DNA from 2 places in the Bacillus sp. 5w2 genome. Region 2 is predicted to be linked to the other one. Evidence: riboswitches for the same ligand, from Rfam matches in the RefSeq annotation. Region 2 holds a riboswitch; the other holds the start of a gene.
The links. Region 2 has a riboswitch for S-adenosylmethionine ahead of mtnK (S-methyl-5-thioribose kinase). Riboswitches for the same ligand answer to the same signal wherever they lie in the genome.
Positions count from the first base shown of each region.

Region 1: it holds a riboswitch for S-adenosylmethionine, as region 2 does, so the genes downstream of both, ACXY7N_RS17255 (M20 family metallopeptidase) here and mtnK (S-methyl-5-thioribose kinase) in region 2, are expected to answer to the same signal.

Region 1 is NZ_JBTIWT010000010.1:38,850-50,665, reverse strand. It holds gene ACXY7N_RS17285 (FtsX-like permease family protein) at 1-1,824, shown strand, start outside; gene ACXY7N_RS17280 (BlaI/MecI/CopY family transcriptional regulator) at 2,401-2,802, shown strand; gene ACXY7N_RS17275 (M56 family metallopeptidase) at 2,802-4,724, shown strand; gene ACXY7N_RS17270 (hypothetical protein) at 4,960-5,316, opposite strand; gene ACXY7N_RS17265 (VOC family protein) at 5,386-5,778, opposite strand; gene ACXY7N_RS17260 (AAA domain-containing protein) at 5,890-8,199, shown strand; SAM riboswitch class I at 8,275-8,376, shown strand; gene ACXY7N_RS17255 (M20 family metallopeptidase) at 8,465-9,670, shown strand; gene ACXY7N_RS17250 (Lrp/AsnC family transcriptional regulator) at 9,786-10,226, opposite strand; gene ACXY7N_RS17245 (SDR family oxidoreductase) at 10,453-11,217, shown strand; gene ACXY7N_RS17240 (TetR/AcrR family transcriptional regulator) at 11,499-11,816, shown strand, end outside.
Region 2 is NZ_JBTIWT010000003.1:349,786-357,149, forward strand. It holds gene ACXY7N_RS09165 (DUF1129 domain-containing protein) at 1-330, opposite strand, end outside; gene ACXY7N_RS09170 (DUF1129 domain-containing protein) at 347-1,111, opposite strand; gene ACXY7N_RS09175 (PadR family transcriptional regulator) at 1,111-1,443, opposite strand; gene ACXY7N_RS09180 (3-hydroxybutyrate dehydrogenase) at 1,639-2,415, shown strand; gene ACXY7N_RS09185 (YvrJ family protein) at 2,548-2,709, opposite strand; gene mtnA (S-methyl-5-thioribose-1-phosphate isomerase) at 2,784-3,839, opposite strand; gene mtnK (S-methyl-5-thioribose kinase) at 3,836-5,017, opposite strand; SAM riboswitch class I at 5,107-5,248, opposite strand; gene ACXY7N_RS09200 (carbon-nitrogen family hydrolase) at 5,320-6,183, opposite strand; gene ACXY7N_RS09205 (pyridoxal phosphate-dependent aminotransferase) at 6,198-7,364, shown strand, end outside.

The sequences.
Region 1 (11,816 bases), on a different contig from region 2:
TTTAAGCTTTCTATGTCAGGCCTAAAAAGTAAGTTGCAAGATTACATTGTTTTACTTGTTGGTCTTATTGTCTCTATTTCAACTTTTTATATGTTTCAAACGCTAGCATCCAATAAAACGTTCCTTGAATCTAACTCTTCTATTAGGGATATTGTGGCTGTCTTTAAAATTGGTTCCGTTTTGTTAGCGATTATCACATTTTTCTATATTTTATATGCAAACTCTTTCTTATCAGCTCTTCGTCAAAAAGAATTTGGTATGTATATGATGTTAGGAGCAAAAAAGCATAAAGTTACATTAATTATGTTTATCGAAACAATCATATTAGGTGCCACCTCTCTTTTGATTGGAATTACAATTGGTGTAGGACTTGCAGAAGGTATCGGTCAGCTATTAATGAAACAACTCGAGTTTGCTGGCGAAGGTTATAAAGCATTTTATCTGCCATCTATAGCTATTACTTGCATCTTCTTCTTTGCACTCTTTGTATTATCTGCAATTATGAATAGTATTAAATTATCTCGTATTTCAGTACTGCAACTTGTACATGCTGATGAACAAACAGAACGTGTTGCCATAAAAGGAAAAATGACAGTTGTAGTTGCATTCCTTGGTATTCTTTTATTGGGTATTGGTTATGCATCACTTATTTATATATCATATGCAAATTCGCTAATTGTTTTGGGATTAATGGCCGTTGGATTAATCTCAGCAACCGTTGGTACTTACCTTATATTTGGATCACTTCTTCCAGTTATGATTAACAAGCTAAAGAGTAATAAAAAACGTAGTGAAAAAGGCCTTAATGCTTTTACTTTTGCACAATTAAATTTCCGCATTAATAGTCTAACAAATGTGCTTGCAACAGTAGCAATTTTAGTGGCTCTTGGTGCTGGTGGAATTGCTTGTGGTATGGCATTTAAAAACAACATCCTAAAAATTACAGATCAAATACAAATTTACGATTCAGTCATTCATAATCCAACAGCGGAAGAAAAGACAATTTTGGATAGTATCTTATTTCAAGAAAAACTTGAATATCATTACAAAGTTGATGATAGGTATGTTTATTATCTTAAAGAAGATGTAGAGAAAAATCGCCCTTTCTTGCAAGGTATGAAAATAGAGAAAGTTTCAGAGGAAATACCTATTGGTGCATTTTCAATAAAACGGGCTGAAGGAGAGACAGACACAAAACAATGGATTCAGGCTTTCAGAACGATCCAGCCCAATTATTTATATCCTGATTATGAAATGAAAATTGTAGATTATAACATATACAATGGATTGAAGGGTAAAGAAAGTATTGTGTTTATGGGGAAAACAGATGATTTTGGATCATACATAAAAGAATGGAAAAAACTTGATGAATTACAGATAGCAAAATATAAAAATGTGAAAGCGGAAGAATTGGGTAGTAAGTATCAAACATATATTATGAGTCATGATTTTGCCAGCGGACTAATGTTTATGGGTTTCTTCGTTGGAATTGCATTTTTAGCAATGATGGCAAGTTGCTTAATGTTTAAAGTTCTGTCGGGAGCATCAAAAGATGTAACACGTTATCAAATGCTTCATAAAATTGGTGTCCGCCGAGAATTATTAACAAAATCAATTTATAAAGAGTTATTCTTCATATTCTTATTCCCAGCAATTGTGGGGATTACTCATATATTAGTTGGTATGAACATGTTTAGCCCTCTTTTAATCGACCCGTACTCTCGCATTTGGTTACCACTTGTTATTTTTGTAGTGATTTACTCGATTTACTACTTGATTACAGTTCAATTATATAAAAGAATTGTACTTCCGAAAGAGAAGTAATAAGTATATAATTTTTAACTATAGATCGTTCAATATTTTCGACTTAATAATTTAAGAATTGGATCAGAAATACTTAAAAAGACCTAAAACTAATTGTTAATGTTTTGGGTCTTTTATATTTAAAAATCTTATTTTAGAATTTCTAGTCTAAATAGTTTGGAGTTTCATGTCCTTGTACAACAAAAAAGGGGAGTAAAAAGACATGAAAGTAGGAACTTATTTTATAGTGTAAAATGCTGAATTATCTACAGATACATTGCATTTAGTACCCATTTTCTTGTCTCGATATAGGAACAAGAAAATGGGTACTTTTTAAAAAATGGAATATACTAATTAAGTGTGAAATTAAAATTCAATTTTATAATTAGTAACAAAAAATATTTATGAAGCATCTACTTTTTTGTCTCATTAGGAGGACATAAAGTTTTATACTTATGTTAATTTTTTTCGTCCTTATGTTGATGGGCATAGGAAAGGATTTCACAAATATAAAATAAGATTGACAATGCGAGATTACAAGTGTAATATTCAGTTACGGATTACAAATGTAATCCGAGGGGGGTGTAATTTAAACTAATGAAAGAATTACCTAAAATTTCAGAAGCTGAGTTAGAAGTAATGAAAGTACTGTGGTCAAAATCTCCACAAACGGCAAATGAAGTGATTGAAGAGTTGGAGAAGAAAATGGATTGGAAACCCAAAACGATTCGAACACTAATTAATCGATTAGTTCACAAAGAAGCAGTTGCTTACCATCAAGATAAAGGGCGTATGTACGCTTATTATCCTTTGGTTTCGCAAGATAGTTATTTACAAGTAGAAACAAAATCTTTGCTTAAACGTTTCTATGGTGCAGCATTTAAGCCCTTGCTAGTAAATTTCCTGAAAGAAGAAAAGCTTTCTTCAGAAGACATTAACGAACTTAAACGTATACTGGATGAGAAGACTGAGGAAAATCAGAGGAAGGATAGATCATAATGATAGAAATGTTTATTAATGTCTATCTACCTCATTTTTTCGATTGGTTGATAGAGACCTCTATTATGGCTAGTATATTAGTGGGCCTAATCTTATGTATCAGGGTCTTGTTTGGAAATAAGTTAACTCCACGTTGGCAATACATGCTATGGATCATATTAATAATAAGACTTGTATTACCTTGGTCCCCAGATAGTTCCTATAGTATCTATTCTGTTCTTACTTACAAGAATGATGATGCATTCATTTCTAGCCGAAACCCTGTAACTATTTTTCTTTCAAAAGAACACATGCAAGAATTGAAAGGTATAGACGATACAAAGGTTCCCACAAAAGAAGATACTTATACCTCAAGTTCAACACAAAATGATCAGGCAAACAAGACACAAACACACAATAATGAAAAGCAGGATGATGAGACGGTTCCATTCTATACAATCTGTATATACATTTGGCTTACAGGCGTTATTCTTCTAAGCTTTGCTATTTTTATAATGAACAGGCGTTTACTACTTTACATAAAAAAGCAACCTGTTATTACAGATGAGAAGATTGTCCAGATTTTTGAAAAGTGTAAGCAATCTATGTCTGTCCAACGAGATGTCCCTTTACTTGTATCTGGAAAGGTTTCCAGTCCAACAGTATTCGGATTTATTTGGCCAAAGTTGTTATTATCAACTGTACATATGAAAATATTAGATGAGCAACAGTTACGATATATTTTCCATCATGAATTAGCTCACATCAAGCGAAGAGATGTTGGTGTGAACTGGCTTATGCATGGCTTACTCATTTTAAATTGGTTTAATCCAATTCTTTGGTATGCCTACTCATGTATGCGGGAAGATCAAGAACTAGCATGTGACGCATTAGCTCTTACATGTATAGATTCAGAGGAACAAATTGCGTATGGACATACTATTATTAGTCTTTTGGAACATTATTCAAGTTATTATCAAGTACCAAGTTTGGCAAATTTCAGTAAAAACAAAAGGATGTTAAAAAGGAGAATTCTAATGATTAAAAAATTCCAAAAAAAATCGTATCGTTGGTCTGCGCTAGGAGCTGTGGCAGTTATTGCTGTATCATCTGTATCCTTATTAAATGCCCGTGCTGATATGCCAACTAATCCTGAGAAACAACAAATAGAAGTGAAAAATAATAGGAAAGAATTAAAAACACAAACCGATATTTCTATACAACAAATTGTAGAAAAAATGATTGGCACAAAAGAACAGGCAGAAGCAGAATTTATTGTTTCAGAAGGGGAGTATAATACTTTACTTACAGAACTTGGAGTGGCACGAAATCTGTTTACGAAAGAGGAATTTGAGCGATTTATTGAATTAGAAACAGACGCATATACTTTGGGTAAAAAAGTAAAGTTAGTAGGAAACCCTGAAAAGTTAAACGCAGAAGAACAAAAAAAATATGAGAAAAATGTTGAAGAAATTGGACCATTTAGTCAGAAAATTTATTCGCATTTTAGATTATCTAAAAAGGAAGCACAGAAATATCTTGATTTTCCAATTAAGACACCAACTTATGTAGTAAAAGGGTATAAACTAACTGGAGAAGATGTTCAAACCCCGATGACTACGGAAAAGATATATCCGGATATTGTTTCTCAATATCAAAATGAAGATTCTGTGTATGTTGTGCATCAATCAGCCGTTCGTGATCAAGGGAAAAATTCGTTGAATGAGGGAGTGGAAAATAATGGAAAGATAACAAATTATGAATTAGAAGGTACAAAAATAAGTTTAACTGAAAGTCCCGAAAACAATACAAAATATAACATGAAAGTAATGAAAATGATTGTTCCTGCAAAAGGAAAGAATAGCGCTTATCAAGTCCTAATTCTTACAGATAGTTTAAGTAAAGAAGAGTTAGAAAAAATTATGCTGTCCTTTTTAAAATAAAAATAGAGTCTCAGGATTTCGTGCCTGAGGCTCTATTTTTTTAAAATAAACGAAACCATTAAGTGAGAAGAGAAATTGGTATAGTCTATATAATGAGAAAGTAAGATGAAATGTACTTTTGTTAGCTTGATCGAGGTGGAGAAAGATTATATGAAAAATAACAATTAAAGATCTGATAACAGGTCCGTTTTTGTCGTCGTTTTGGCATATAATCAATTATGTTGTTTCCCACGCATTAATATGAGCCAAGATGAAAGAAATAGGGAAACACCCTAAATTTTTTATTTCTATAATAAAATAAGATTATTGAGTCGAATGTGACAATAATAATTAGAAGTAACAAGTGTATAAGTGCATCAGTTTTTCCGTTTAATAAAGACTTTATAAAGAAATCCCATTCTGTTTCATAGGGAGGCTCTGCCCAATTTCGTTGCATTCCTAACACCATTCCATTTATAAAATGGACAATGCTTAATAGAATTCTTCCAACAAATAAGGCAGCTGCTTTTATATTCCACTTCTTTATCAGGGTTATATAAAGAAGTGGAAATAATATAAGTACCCAAAAAACGATAATAAAAACTGTATTCATCAGTTTCTACTCCTTATGTTGATAATAAAGTTATTATCCCGCTAATTGTAGGCTGACTAAAGTTTCACTTTATCTCTCCGTCTCAAAAAACTCAATCCATTCTCCATCAGGACCAGCGAAGAATATGTAACGTGTTCCATCTGGTAATGTTTCAATTTCTTCTCCTAGTAGAAAGGTTACGCCGTGTTTCTGAATTCTTTCAATTTCATCTTCTAATGAATCTACTTTAAAGCAAATGTGATGTACTTTTCCTTCTGCCGGAAGGGAAGAGTTGTAGCCTTCAATTAATTCGAGTATCGTCTCTTTTGATTCTTCTACACCTAAAAAAGCGAGTTTTAAGTCTGGGTTCGGGTGTCCCATACGTTTAATGAGCTGTAAGCCGACTACTTCTTCATAAAAAGCGATAGATGTTTCTAAGTTTGCGACCATAAGTCCAACGTGTTCGATTCTTCTAACTGGCATGTAGATTCCTTCTTTCTGAAAATTATATACAATATATTATTGAAAATTAAGAAAATAAGCAAGATAAAAACCTTACAAATTTTAGCGTGTTATATGGTATAGTGAGAAAGTATGTTTGGGGAGAAGGAAGGAGATTATACGATGAATACACCTACTCAAACTCCTTCATTATCGGCAACGATGAAAGAGTGGCATTATGCATTAGCGTATGAAATTAAACATTGGAAAACGATAGGTGGTAGTAAAATTTCTATCATGAACGGTCGTTTTTTATATACAGATTATGAAAGTACAGTATACGTATTTCAGCTCATTTCGGAAGTAAGCTTACCTGAAGGTTCACCAATTCGAATTGAGTTTGATGGTGAGGAAGCGACAGGGGAAGTATTATCTGTACATGGATTAGAAATAGAACTGAAATTAAATGATTATATACAAGGTGAAATACGAGAAGCTGTTTTATACAGTGAACCGTGGCAATTGTTAGAGCAACTACAAGAGCGACTAAAAGAAGCTCATAAAGATAAGCTGAAACGTAATCGTATAAAGCGTCTTGTTGATGGGACGAGCAGTCCGAAACATATTGAGAAGATGAAAAATCCGAAAAATGAATTGGCGTATCGTTCGTTTTACAATCCGACAACGTACGTGTGGGGACCGCCTGGAACAGGGAAGTCTTACAATTTATCACGTATTATTTCGGCTCATTATCAAAAAGGAAAGTCGGTACTTGTGTTAGCTCATAGTAATGCAGCAGTGGACGTATTAATGAGTGAAGTAACGAAGCAAATTGAGAAGAAAAAGAAATGGACACCTGGCGAAATTGTTCGTTACGGTTATAGTCAACATGAACATATACGAAATCATGAAACATTACTTACGTCGAAGTTAGTTGAAACGACGAACGGATCATGGGGTGAGGAAAGACTTTATTTAGAGGAAACACGCCAAGATCTTCGTGAAAAGATTTTATCATATAAAGCGACTTCTGCTGATAAGAAGCGTATACAAGAGATTGAAAGTGATCTTCGAAAGCAAAAAGCGAAAATTAAAGAAGTAGAAAAAGAATACATTGAAAATGCGAAAGTAATCGGCGCAACTTTATCGAAATGTGCCATTGATTCACTTATTTATGAGCGTACATTTGATTTAGTTGTCGTAGATGAAGTAAGTATGGCCTATGTTCCGCAAATTGCATTAGCAGCTTCACTTGGAAAACGCATCGTCGTTTGTGGTGACTTTTTACAGTTACCTCCGATTGCGATGGCAAACCATGAACTCGTTCGAAAATGGCTCGGCGAAGATATGTTTTATCATGCTGGGATTGTTGATACTGTAAATAAATCAGAGGCACATCCAAACCTCTTTATGCTGCAGGAACAAAGACGTATGCATGCGGATATATCGAAGTTTACAAACTCATTTATTTATAAAAATAGAGTATACGATCATCCGTCTGTTTCAGAACGTAAAGAACTTGCGCGATTGCAACCGTTCGCAAATGAGGCAAGTGTTTTATTTGATACGAGCTTAATGGGAGCATTTTCTTTAAAAGACGCTGCTTCTGGTTCTCGTTTTAATATTATGTCTGGTTTAGTAGCGATGCAAATGATGTTAATCGGGCTGTTAGATGGTGTTCAATCGATTGGTGTTGTTACACCTTACAGGGCACAATCCCGCTTTTTATCAACGTGTATGAGAGAAATGTTGCAGAGAACGAAATATCAAAACATACCAGTTTTAGCGGCGACGGTTCATAAGTTTCAAGGGTCTGAAAGAGATATGATGATTTTTGATACGGTTGATAGTTATCCGCAAGAACGACCTGGCGTGTTATTCTTTGACCATAAAAACCATCGCCTCGTCAACGTTGCAGTAACGAGAGCGAGAGGGAAGTTCATTCAATTATCAGATTGCCATTATATGCGTAAAAACTTATCGAGAAAACAAGCGTTATCACAATTAACAGCTCATATAGAACGACACGGAGATGTGTATGATCGTACGACATCAAGACAATTGTGGGAACGGAAAATTTCGAAACGTTTACGTTGGTTTATGGAAATGAATCTTGAAGAGCCGAAAGGACTATTGAAAGATATTTTAGCCGCAAAACGAAAAATTATTATTTCACTTCCAAGCACAAAACAAGTGGATAAGCGAGTATGGCAAGCGTTAATGCGTACAAATGCGCAAATAACAGTGTATAGTGATGGACCAGTTCCATTAAAAAATGTAAAGTTACAAAGGCAAAATAAAGCATTCCCGTTTATCGTAATCGATGATGAAATCTTTTGGGCAGGCGCACCGCTCACATCACAAATGATATTTGAAGGTAGTACGGAATTTCCATACGTATGTGCAAGATTACAAGCACCAGAAACAATCGGTGTATTAAAAGGATTTTTAGATATTCGGTAAATTCGGATAGGAATTCCTTGACTTTTATTTGGAATGAACTTAGAATGAAAATAATTTAATATAATTTTATGAAAATTCTTATCACGAGAGGTGGAGGGACTGGCCCTATGATACCTCGGCAGCGGATTCGTTATGAATACTGTGCCAATTCCAGCAAGGTAACTTGAAAGATAAGAAAGAAGCTCATTTTGACTGTATATACAGAAGCCTCTTTCTATCTTTTAGAAAGAGGCTTTTTTACGTGAAAATAAAAGGAGGAAGAAAAATGGGAGCGACAGGAGTAACGTCACAAAGAAAAACAATTGAAGAGAGTATAGAAAGAAATAAGGAAAAGTACATAGAAACAAGTCACGATATTCATGCGAATCCGGAGATTGGTAATCAAGAGTTTTATGCATCAAGAACGTTGAGTTTATTGCTAGGGAGTGCAGGATTCCAGTTGCAGCACAATATTGCTGGACATGAAACAGGTTTTATCGCGCGAAAAAGTTCAGGGAAACAAGGACCAGTCATCGCATTTTTAGCTGAGTATGATGCTTTACCAGGACTTGGTCATGCGTGTGGTCACAATTTAATCGGAACAATTAGTGTTGCGGCAGCAATCGCATTATCAGAGACGCTTGAAGAAATTGGCGGGGAAGTTGTCGTGTTTGGTACTCCAGCTGAAGAAGGAGGACCAAATGGTAGTGCAAAAGCGAGTTATGTAAAGGCAGGTCTATTCAAAAACATTGATGCGGCGCTTATGATTCATCCGAGCGGAAAGACAGCGACAACGAGTCCTTCACTAGCAGTCGATCCACTTGATTTTCATTTTTACGGAAAAACAGCTCATGCCGCAGCTTCACCAGAAGAAGGAATTAACGCATTAGATGCGATCATCCAGCTGTACAACAGTATTAACGCACTTCGCCAACAACTTCCGTCAGATGTGAAAATTCATGGCGTGATTACTGAGGGCGGAAAAGCGCCGAATATTATTCCAGACTACGCAGCAGCAAGGTTCTTCATCCGTGCAGCAACGAGAAAAAGATGTGCAGAAGTAACAGAAAAAGTAAGAAATATCGCACAGGGAGCAGCATTAGCAACAGGCACAAAAGTAAAAATTCATCAATTCCAAAATGAAATCGATGAACTACTCGTAACAAAAACATTTAATGACGTTGTAGCTGAAGAACTAGAATTACAAGGTGAAGATGTAAACCGTAAAGAAAGATTTGGCATTGGTTCAACAGACGCAGGGAACGTAAGTCAAGTCGTACCGACCATTCACCCGTACATCAAAATCGGCCCAGACGACTTAATTGCACATACGAATGAATTTAGAGAAGCAGCACGTTCAGAACTAGGAGACAAAGCATTAATTACATCCGCAAAAGCATTAGCGAATACAGCGTATCGATTAATTACAGAAGAAGGGTTGTTAGAGAAGGTGAAGGAGGAGTTTAGAGAAGCGCAGAGGAATCAGGGGTAGGTGATTAAAAGGAGTGGATGATCCACTCCTTTTTCTTTTTTGGGAAAGCTGGTGCCTGTCAATTTAAATAAAGTGTTCATTTTCACATTGAGATGTCAATTCTCTTATTCCTTTATCAGAACGACAATTTCTCCTCAAACTCACTTTTTAAAACAATTAAAGGAGATGATAATCCGAATCGCATTAAAGAGTCTAAAAATGTAGCGAGAGAATCCATCGAATCGCTCATGACCTTCATCATATAATTAAACTCCCCGCTAATTCGATATAAATCTATTACTTCAGGAGCGGCATTACAATATTGGATAAAATCAGAGCATTGGCTCGTTTTAAACATGATGAATGCTTGAATGTTCTTATTAATTTTAGAAGGCTCAAATTTCGTTCGGTAAGCCGCTATAACACCTTGATCCTCAAGTTTATTAATACGCTCTTTTACAGCAGGCTGCGTCATGGATATGATCCGTCCTATTTCTGAAACGGAAATTCTCGCATTTTCATATAACAAGTTCATAATTTTATGATCGATTTCATCCAGTTTTACTGCGTTTTGCATTGTGTAGCCTCCTTGTTATATTTTCTAAAGTAAATTGCAAATTATAACTATAATATCATAAGTAAACGAACTAAATTACCTATAAATCTATATTTAAAATGATTGGTTTTTGCATGAAAATATAAGTATAGAATTTATCTCACATTAACTGCCCGTAAACGCCCGATTGGTGAGGGCTGATTAAAGTTTCACTTTATTAAACGGAAATTTAGGAAGGATGGAAAAAATGAAGAATCTTGATGGGAAAGTAGCGTTAGTAACAGGAGCGAGTCGCGGCATTGGCCGTGCGATTGCGATGAGATTAGCAAACGACGGTGCATTAGTTGCGATTCACTACGGCCGAAATAAAGCAGCTGCAGATGAAACAATTAGTGAGATTGAATCTAATGGAGGAAAGGCATTCTTAATTGAAGCGGATTTCAATTCAATTGATGGTGTCAAAAAGATAGTAGAACAATTGAAGAATGAATTACAAATAAGAGTTGGTACATCAGAGATTGATATTTTAGTAAACAATGCAGGGATAGGTACACAAGGAACAATTGAAAATACGACAGAAGAAGTTTTTGATGAAATTATGTCTGTAAATATGAAAGCACCGTTCTTCTTAATTCAGCAAACATTACCGTTATTACGAGCGGAGGGGCGAGTTATTAACATTTCATCAGCTGAAGTAAGACTTGGTTTTACAGGGTCCATTGCATACGGTTTAAGTAAAGGTGCACTAAATACGATGACACTTCCTCTAGCTAAACATCTTGGAGAAAGAGGTATAACAGTGAATACAATTATGCCTGGATATACGAAGACAGATATAAATGCGAAATTGCTAGATAATCCGGAAATACGAAATTTTGCTACGAATTCATCTGTGTTCGGACGAATAGGGCAAGTTGAAGATATTGCAGATGTAGTAGCATTCCTTGCTTCTTCTGATAGCCGCTGGGTAACAGGGCAAATTTTAGATGTTTCTGGAGGATTTTGTTTATAGGGGCACTACGCCATACCCATCAAGCTAATCAAGTAAATTACTAGTTATGAAACGATCCTTGTTTCATAGCTAGTAATTTATAGAAAGGTAGGCATGCTAAAGAAGCCTATTAAAACGTGATTTTTTCGCTAGACAACTTGAATAAGGGGGCTATTTTTAATTATTCGTAATCTAACATAGTCAAATTTTATTTTACAGTAACAATAAAACAAAATTATTGACCGCGTGGTACAAAAAGGGTATTTTATTCATGTTATCTTTAAAATGAGAGGAGGATACGGGTGAATAAACGCGGCAGACCTCGAGAGTTTGATTATTCCTCAATTGTAGATGTTGCAATGAAAACATTTTGGTTAAGAGGATATGAAGGGTGTTCTACACAAGATTTATGCAGTGATACAGGACTTGGAAAAGGAAGTTTGTACAATACTTTCGGTAGTAAACATGAACTGTATAAACAAGTATTAGAACGCTACCATGAAATTGGGATTAAGGAACAAAGGAAATTGTTACATACTCCAATTCCAGTTAAAGAACGATTAAGTAATTTTTTTGAATGGGCATTGAAAGAAGACTTTCAGAATGTTGATCAAAAAGGA
Region 2 (7,364 bases):
TTGTACATTCGTTAATGTAAATTCATGATTCGGACTTTCAAATAAAATATTTGTAAGTAACCAATATCCACCTATCCCAATTATCATTCCTAAAATAGTCTTTATACTCCCGCCTTTATCCTTCTCCATCTCTTTCGCTAATTCTTCCGCATACTCTTTTGGTGAATCACCAAATATATCACTTACCGTCTTTCCTTCTTGCTCTCCTTCTATTAAATGAAGCTCTGCATCTTCTATAAAGGCATCCACATCTTCTTCTTTCATTCCCTTTGTTATTAAATACACTTTCGTATCAATTAAAAACTTTTCCCCTTCTTTAGAAATCTTCATAATAATCCCTCCCTTATTAAACAGTTTCTCTTCTATTCGTCTTCATCATAATTTCAAGGAAAATTAAAATAAATAAACTTCCATATAAACATATAATTTGAAATAACATTGGCACGAGATCTTCAGATGTAAATGTTTTAAACACTAACATAATAGAAAGTGGAATAATTAAATATAAGTTTTTAAACCATCCTTCAACATACATATTTATCGCTACTGTGATAATAAAAATACCTCCAGCTAATATATAACTTTGCATTTCGGTGAATGTGAGCATTTTTGTAGGATATATCACATCTAATATACTAACAGCTCCTATTAAAAACATTGGCGCAATCATGACTAAAGACCACATAGAAAACCATGTTTTTGTAAATCTTGTTACGAAGGTCATTTTCCGAAGTAGAAAATTAGGACCCATTACAGCTACGATCAATGTAAAACTATAGCCAATGCACTGAATAAGTGAAATTTGTAAAACTCCGTTATTCACTATTAAGATGGAAGCAATAATCCAAAACGACACGATATTCATTACCGTAAATCCAATTTGCTTCCACGTTTCCTGTCTATCCCTTTCCATTACTTTTACAAGTTCATTTGCATATTCTTTCGGTGAGCTTCCGAAAATTTCTTCTACGCTTTTCCCATCACTCTCACCTTCTATTAAATGAAGTTCTGCGTCTTCGATAAAGCTTTCGATGTCACTTTCTTTCACACTCTTTGCCGCTAAAAATAATCTCATATCTAATAAAAACTTTCGTGCTTCACTGGATAGCATTATTTTTCTCTCCCCTTCCCCTCAAGTAGACGCTCTACACTACTTTGCATCGCTTCCCAGCGATCCATAAATTCATTAAGTGCTTCCTCGCCTTTTTCTGTTAATGTATAGTATTTTCGCTTTGGTCCAGATGGAGATTCCTTCATTACACTTGTTATTAATCCTTCCTTTTGCATTCGTATTAATAACGGATAAATACTTCCTTCACTTGCCATGGTAAAGCCATACTTCGCTAGCTTTTCACTCATTTCATAACCGTATATTTCACCTTCAGAAATAATAGCAAGTAAGCATCCTTCTAAAATCCCTTTCAGCATTTGACTTGTCGACATAACTCAAATCCTCCCACTATCTTGTTTTACAAGATAGACAAGCGTAAGTATCTTGCTTTACAAAATAGTATAGCAAGGACTATTTTGTAAAGCAAGATAGCTAGCGATATTTTTCCAAATCTTTGCAGGATTTTTATTATCCACTCTCTAAATAGAGCAATATGAGAACTTTATTACGAAAGGATGTTTTTCACCATGGTTACGAATCGAGTTGTTTTTTTAACAGGTGCTGCAAGTGGTATTGGTTATGAAATGGGAAACGCTTTTGCAAAAGAAGGTGCAAAAGTTGTTATTACCGATCGTCTTGAAGAACGTGCAATAGAAGCTGCTAACCAATTACAAAAAGAAGGCTATCAAGCTATCGGTTTAAAATGTGATGTTACATCTGAAGAAGTAGTTACAGCTGCAATTTCTCAAACAATTAATCATTTCGGTTCATTAGATATATTAATTAACAACGCAGGAATGCAACACGTGTCACCAATTGAAGATTTTCCAACCGAAAAGTTCGAACTACTTATTAAAATTATGCAAATCGCCCCTTTTATCGCAATTAAGCATGCTTTCCCGATTATGAAAAAGCAAAAATATGGTCGTATTATTAATGTAGCTTCCATTAATGGCCTCGTTGGATTCGCTGGAAAAGCTGCCTACAATAGCGCGAAACATGGCGTAATTGGATTAACAAAAGTTGCCGCTTTAGAAGGCGCTACTCACGGTATTACTGTAAATGCTCTTTGTCCTGGTTACGTCGATACCCCTCTTGTGCGTAATCAACTACAAGATTTAGCTACTACACGAAATGTACCACTTGAAAATGTTTTAGAAGATGTCATTTATCCACTTGTACCACAAAAACGCTTATTACAAGTACAAGAAATCGCGGATTATGCTATGTTTTTAGCAAGTGAAAAAGCTAAAGGGATAACTGGACAAGCTGTCGTTATCGATGGTGGTTATACTGCTCAATAAAGTGAAACTTTATTGAGTGGGGGTTTTCTTTATCCCCCACCTAACTTCTTTGCTTTCACTGAAGTTTAAGGTGGGGTCTTACTGCCCATTAATGCGGGATAAAAAATAAGGTTTGCTCACGAAGAGCAAACCTTATTTTTTATCCCGAGGATCGTCATACTGTAGTAATTCCCGCGGCAACTTTTCTATTGCAACAATTACCCCATCTAATTTACTTTCAATTCGATGGAGTAAATATAATGTTACAACAATGGGAAACCCTACATTACCTATCATTTTGATCCACTCTTCCATCTTTTTCGCCTCCTTTCATTATATAAATAAGAGAAAAGAACATATTTAGGCATAAAAAAACAAGCTATTATGTATTAGCTTGTTTTTTCAAACAATGATGCAATTTCTCGCTTATAATCCCCACGTATAATTCCTTTTTCAGTAATAATACCTGTAATTAATTCATTCGGTGTTACGTCAAATGCAGGATTATAAACATCAGTTCCAATTGGCGCCACTTGTTTCCCCAAAATTTTCGTAACTTCTGTTTCATCTCTTTCTTCAATAACAATTTCTGTACCTGTTTGTTTCGTAATATCAAACGTAGATAACGGAGCTGCAACGTAGAACGGGATATCGAAATACTTTGCTAATATCGCTAAATTCATTGTTCCGATTTTATTTGCTGTATCTCCATTTGCAACAATTCGGTCCGCTCCTACAATAATCGCGTTTATTTCTTTCGTTTGAATAGCATGCGCTGCCGTATTATCTGTAATAAGTGTTACATCAATAGCTGCCTGTTTTAATTCCCAGGTCGTTAAACGTCCGCCTTGTAAAACAGGTCTCGTTTCACACGCATACGCATGTAAATGTACACCTTTTTCTTTCCCAATATAAAACGGTGCTAATGCAGTACCATATCTAGCAGTTGCAATACTGCCAGCGTTACAAATTGTTAAAATATTATTCCCGTCTTTAAAGCATGTTAATGCATGTTCTCCAATACTCCGGCATACCGCTTCATCTTCTTGCTGAATGAGAAGCGCTTCTTCTTCTAATATTTTTTGTGCTTCTTTTATTGTAGTAATATCTTGAATAGATTCTCTCATACGATCGATTGCCCAAAATAAATTGACTGCTGTCGGACGTGATGTTCCTAAATAATTACAATCTCTATTAAACTTCTTTTGAAATTCTTCCATATGTACAGTGTTATATTTTTTGGATGCAAGCGCCAAGCCAAATGCAGCTACAATTCCAATTGCAGGTGCTCCTCGCACTTCTAACATGACAATACTCTTCCATACCTCTTCAATCGTCGTTAATGTGTTATATTCTGTGCTATGCGGCAACTTTGTTTGATTTAATACTGCAATAGCATCCCCTTTCCAACTGACAGACCTCGGAATAGTAACAATTGTACTCATGCTTTTATCCCTCCAGAAACCGTCTGTTGAAATAATGTTCGGAACAGTTGAATATCAGCACTCTTAGATTCATATTTTATTAGTTCTTTACCTAAGGATAGCGCTTGTTTCTTAGCTTGAATTCTCGCTTCTTTATTTGCTATTTCATCTAAATCAGCTACATGTGCTAAGCCAATTGTTCTACGGATAAGCTCACATCCGGCAAATCCGACAGCATCCGTAAAAATATTTTGCAAAATAATTGGTAGCCATTGCTTTTCTTTCGTATATGCCTCTACACCTTCTCCAATCCATAACCTCGTAAAAGTTTCTACAAAATAACTCCACGTCTTCTCTATATGGAAAAATAGCAAATTTCTCTGTTCTTCTTCTCTAGATAGAGCATTTAATAATAGATTTGCAATAAATTGACCAAGATCAAATCCAAATGGGCCATATGTTGCAAATTCCGGATCAATCACTTTCGTTTCAGAAGGTGATGAAAAAATACTACCAGTATGTAAATCACCGTGAATAAGCGCTTCTTTTCTCGTTAAAAATTTATATTTATATTGCGCGACTTTTAACTTTAAAGTTTTGTCACTCCACAATTCATCAACCGCTAGTTGTAACTCCGGCTCATAATCATTCGTATCGTAATGACCGAACGGATCTGTAAACACTAAATCTTCTGTAATCTTACAAAGGTCTGGGTTTACAAATGTACCTTCTAGTACCCTTTTCTCTTCTGACTGCAAACCGAAATCTGAGGTGTAAAATAAAACATGTGCTAGAAAACGACCGATATGCTGAGATAAAAGTGGGTACTCTTCTCCGCCTATCAATCCCCTTCTTGTAATTGTTAACCTTGATAAGTCTTCTATGACTGTTACCGCTAACTCTTCATCATGACTGTACACTACCGGAACATAATCTGGTACATACTTCGCAAAGATTTGCAGTGCCTTGCTTTCAATCGTTGCTCTTTTTATAGACAATGGCCAGCTCTCACCAACTACTTTCGCATATGGCAATGCTTGTTTTAATATAATAGACTTCTCTCCATTATCTAATTTGAACACGTAATTTAAATTTCCATCTCCAATTTCATGACAAACTACATTTGCTTTCTTTTCAAAATAACCGTGTTCTTTTGCATATTGTATAGCTGTTTTTTCAGTTAATGAATAATATCCCATCGTCTTCTCCCCCTTTTAAATTCAGAGGTTTTTCTAACACAGAAAAACCTCTTTCCACTAAGAAAGAGGTTTGAAGTTTATCTTCTCCCCTCTTATCTGCCAGAAAGTAAACTTTCTGCTGGAATTAGCACCGTGCCTTTTGGCGTAAATAAACGCCCCATTTCACAATGGTATTACGGTCGGTTGCTGGGCTTCATCGGGCCAAATCCCTCCACCTGCTCTTGATAAGAGTTGTATAATTTTTTAAATTTTTAACTTTATGTTGAAGACTATACCAAGAATAAAAATCACTTGTCAACATTTTATTTGTATAATTCTGGACGACGATCTGCAAAAACCGGAATTCCTTTGCGTACTTCTTTAATTTTCTCGAATGTAAGCTCTCCAAATAAAATTGATTCTTCTTCATTCGCTTCCACAACAACTTCGCCCCAAGGATCGACAATTAAAGAATGACCGGCAAACTCATTATTCGGATCCTTTCCTGCCCTATTACATGCAACAACATAACACTGATTTTCGACTGCTCTTGCTTGCAATAACAAACGCCAATGTGCTAAACGAACTAATGGCCATTCTGCTACAACAAATAAAACCTTTGCACCTTTAGCAGTATGAACACGCATCCACTCTGGGAAACGAATGTCATAACAAATTGTGCCGGCGCACTCAACATCATCTAGCTTAAATTCACCTGTACTATTTCCAGCGATTAAATATTTATGTTCATCCATAAGCTGAAATAAATGAACTTTACTATATTCATTGACTAGTTCTCCTTCCTTGTTTACTACATACATTGTATTTGTAACACCTTGCTCTGCTTGCTTCGCTATAGACCCACCGACAATATGTACACCATATTGCTTCGACCATTCTTTCAGCTTTTCTTTCGTTTGCAATCCATCCCTATCTGCAATTTCAGAAAGTCTTGTTAAATCATATCCTGTTGTCCATAGTTCTGGTAAGACGATAACATCTGGTCTTTCCTTCATCGCTTCGCTTATTTTACTTTTAGCGTTCTCAATATTTTTTTCTACATCTCCAAAGACAATATCCATTTGAATACATGCGACTTTCATTTTGTCAGCCCCATTCATAATTTTTTCTTTACAAAATACTGGAAAGATTATATCATTTGTCACTAGAATTGTAACAACTTTCAAAAGAGGTGGAAAGTATGAAATTATTTCAACCTTCTGAGATAGTAACATCATTGCCAACACAATTTTTCGCTTCACTTGTTGCAAAAGTTAACAAAGTCGTTGCAGCTGGTCACGATGTTATTAATCTAGGTCAAGGTAATCCAGATCAACCAACACCGCAGCATATCGTAAAAGCTTTACAAAATGCTGCTGAAAAGACCGTTCATCATAAATATCCACCATTTCGCGGACACGAAAGCTTAAAAGAAGCCGTGGCAACATTCTATCAACGTGAATATGATGTAGTAGTAAATCCAAAAACAGAAGTTGCTATTTTGTTTGGCGGAAAGGCTGGATTAGTAGAGTTACCAGTTTGTTTTACAAACCCTGGTGATACTATTCTTGTTCCAGATCCAGGCTATCCAGATTATTTATCAGGAGTTGCTTTAGCAAAAGCACAATTTGAAACAATGCCGCTTATTGCAGAAAATAATTTTTTACCAGATTATACAAAAATTGATAACTCTATTGCCGAGCGTGCGAAATTAATGTTTTTAAACTATCCAAATAATCCTACCGGTGCTACTGCATCAAAAGATTTCTTTGATGAGACCATTCATTTTGCAAATAAACATAATATATTAGTTGTTCACGATTTTGCTTACGGTGCTATTGGGTTTGATGGTCAAAAGCCCGTTAGTTTCTTACAAGCAGACGGTGCCAAAGATACAGGAATTGAAATTTACACTTTATCGAAAACTTTCAATATGGCTGGATGGCGTATTGCTTTTGCCGTAGGGAATGAAAGTGTCATTGAAACAATTAACTTATTACAAGATCATATGTATGTTAGTATTTTTGGTGCAGTTCAAGATGCTGCCCGTGAAGCACTTTTAAGTTCACAATCTTGCGTCGTAGATCTTGTAAATAGTTACGAATCTCGCAGAAATGCTCTTATTTCAGCTTGTCACTCAATTGGTTGGAATGTAGACATTCCAACAGGATCATTCTTTGCATGGCTTCCTGTACCAGAAGGATATACATCTGAGCAATTCTCTGATATTTTACTAGAAAAAGCACACGTTGCAGTTGCTCCTGGTGTTGGATTTGGTGAGCACGGCGAAGGCTATGTCCGCGTTGGTCTCTTGCATACAGAAGATAGATTACGAGAAGCCATTAATCGAATTGATAAATTAAATTTT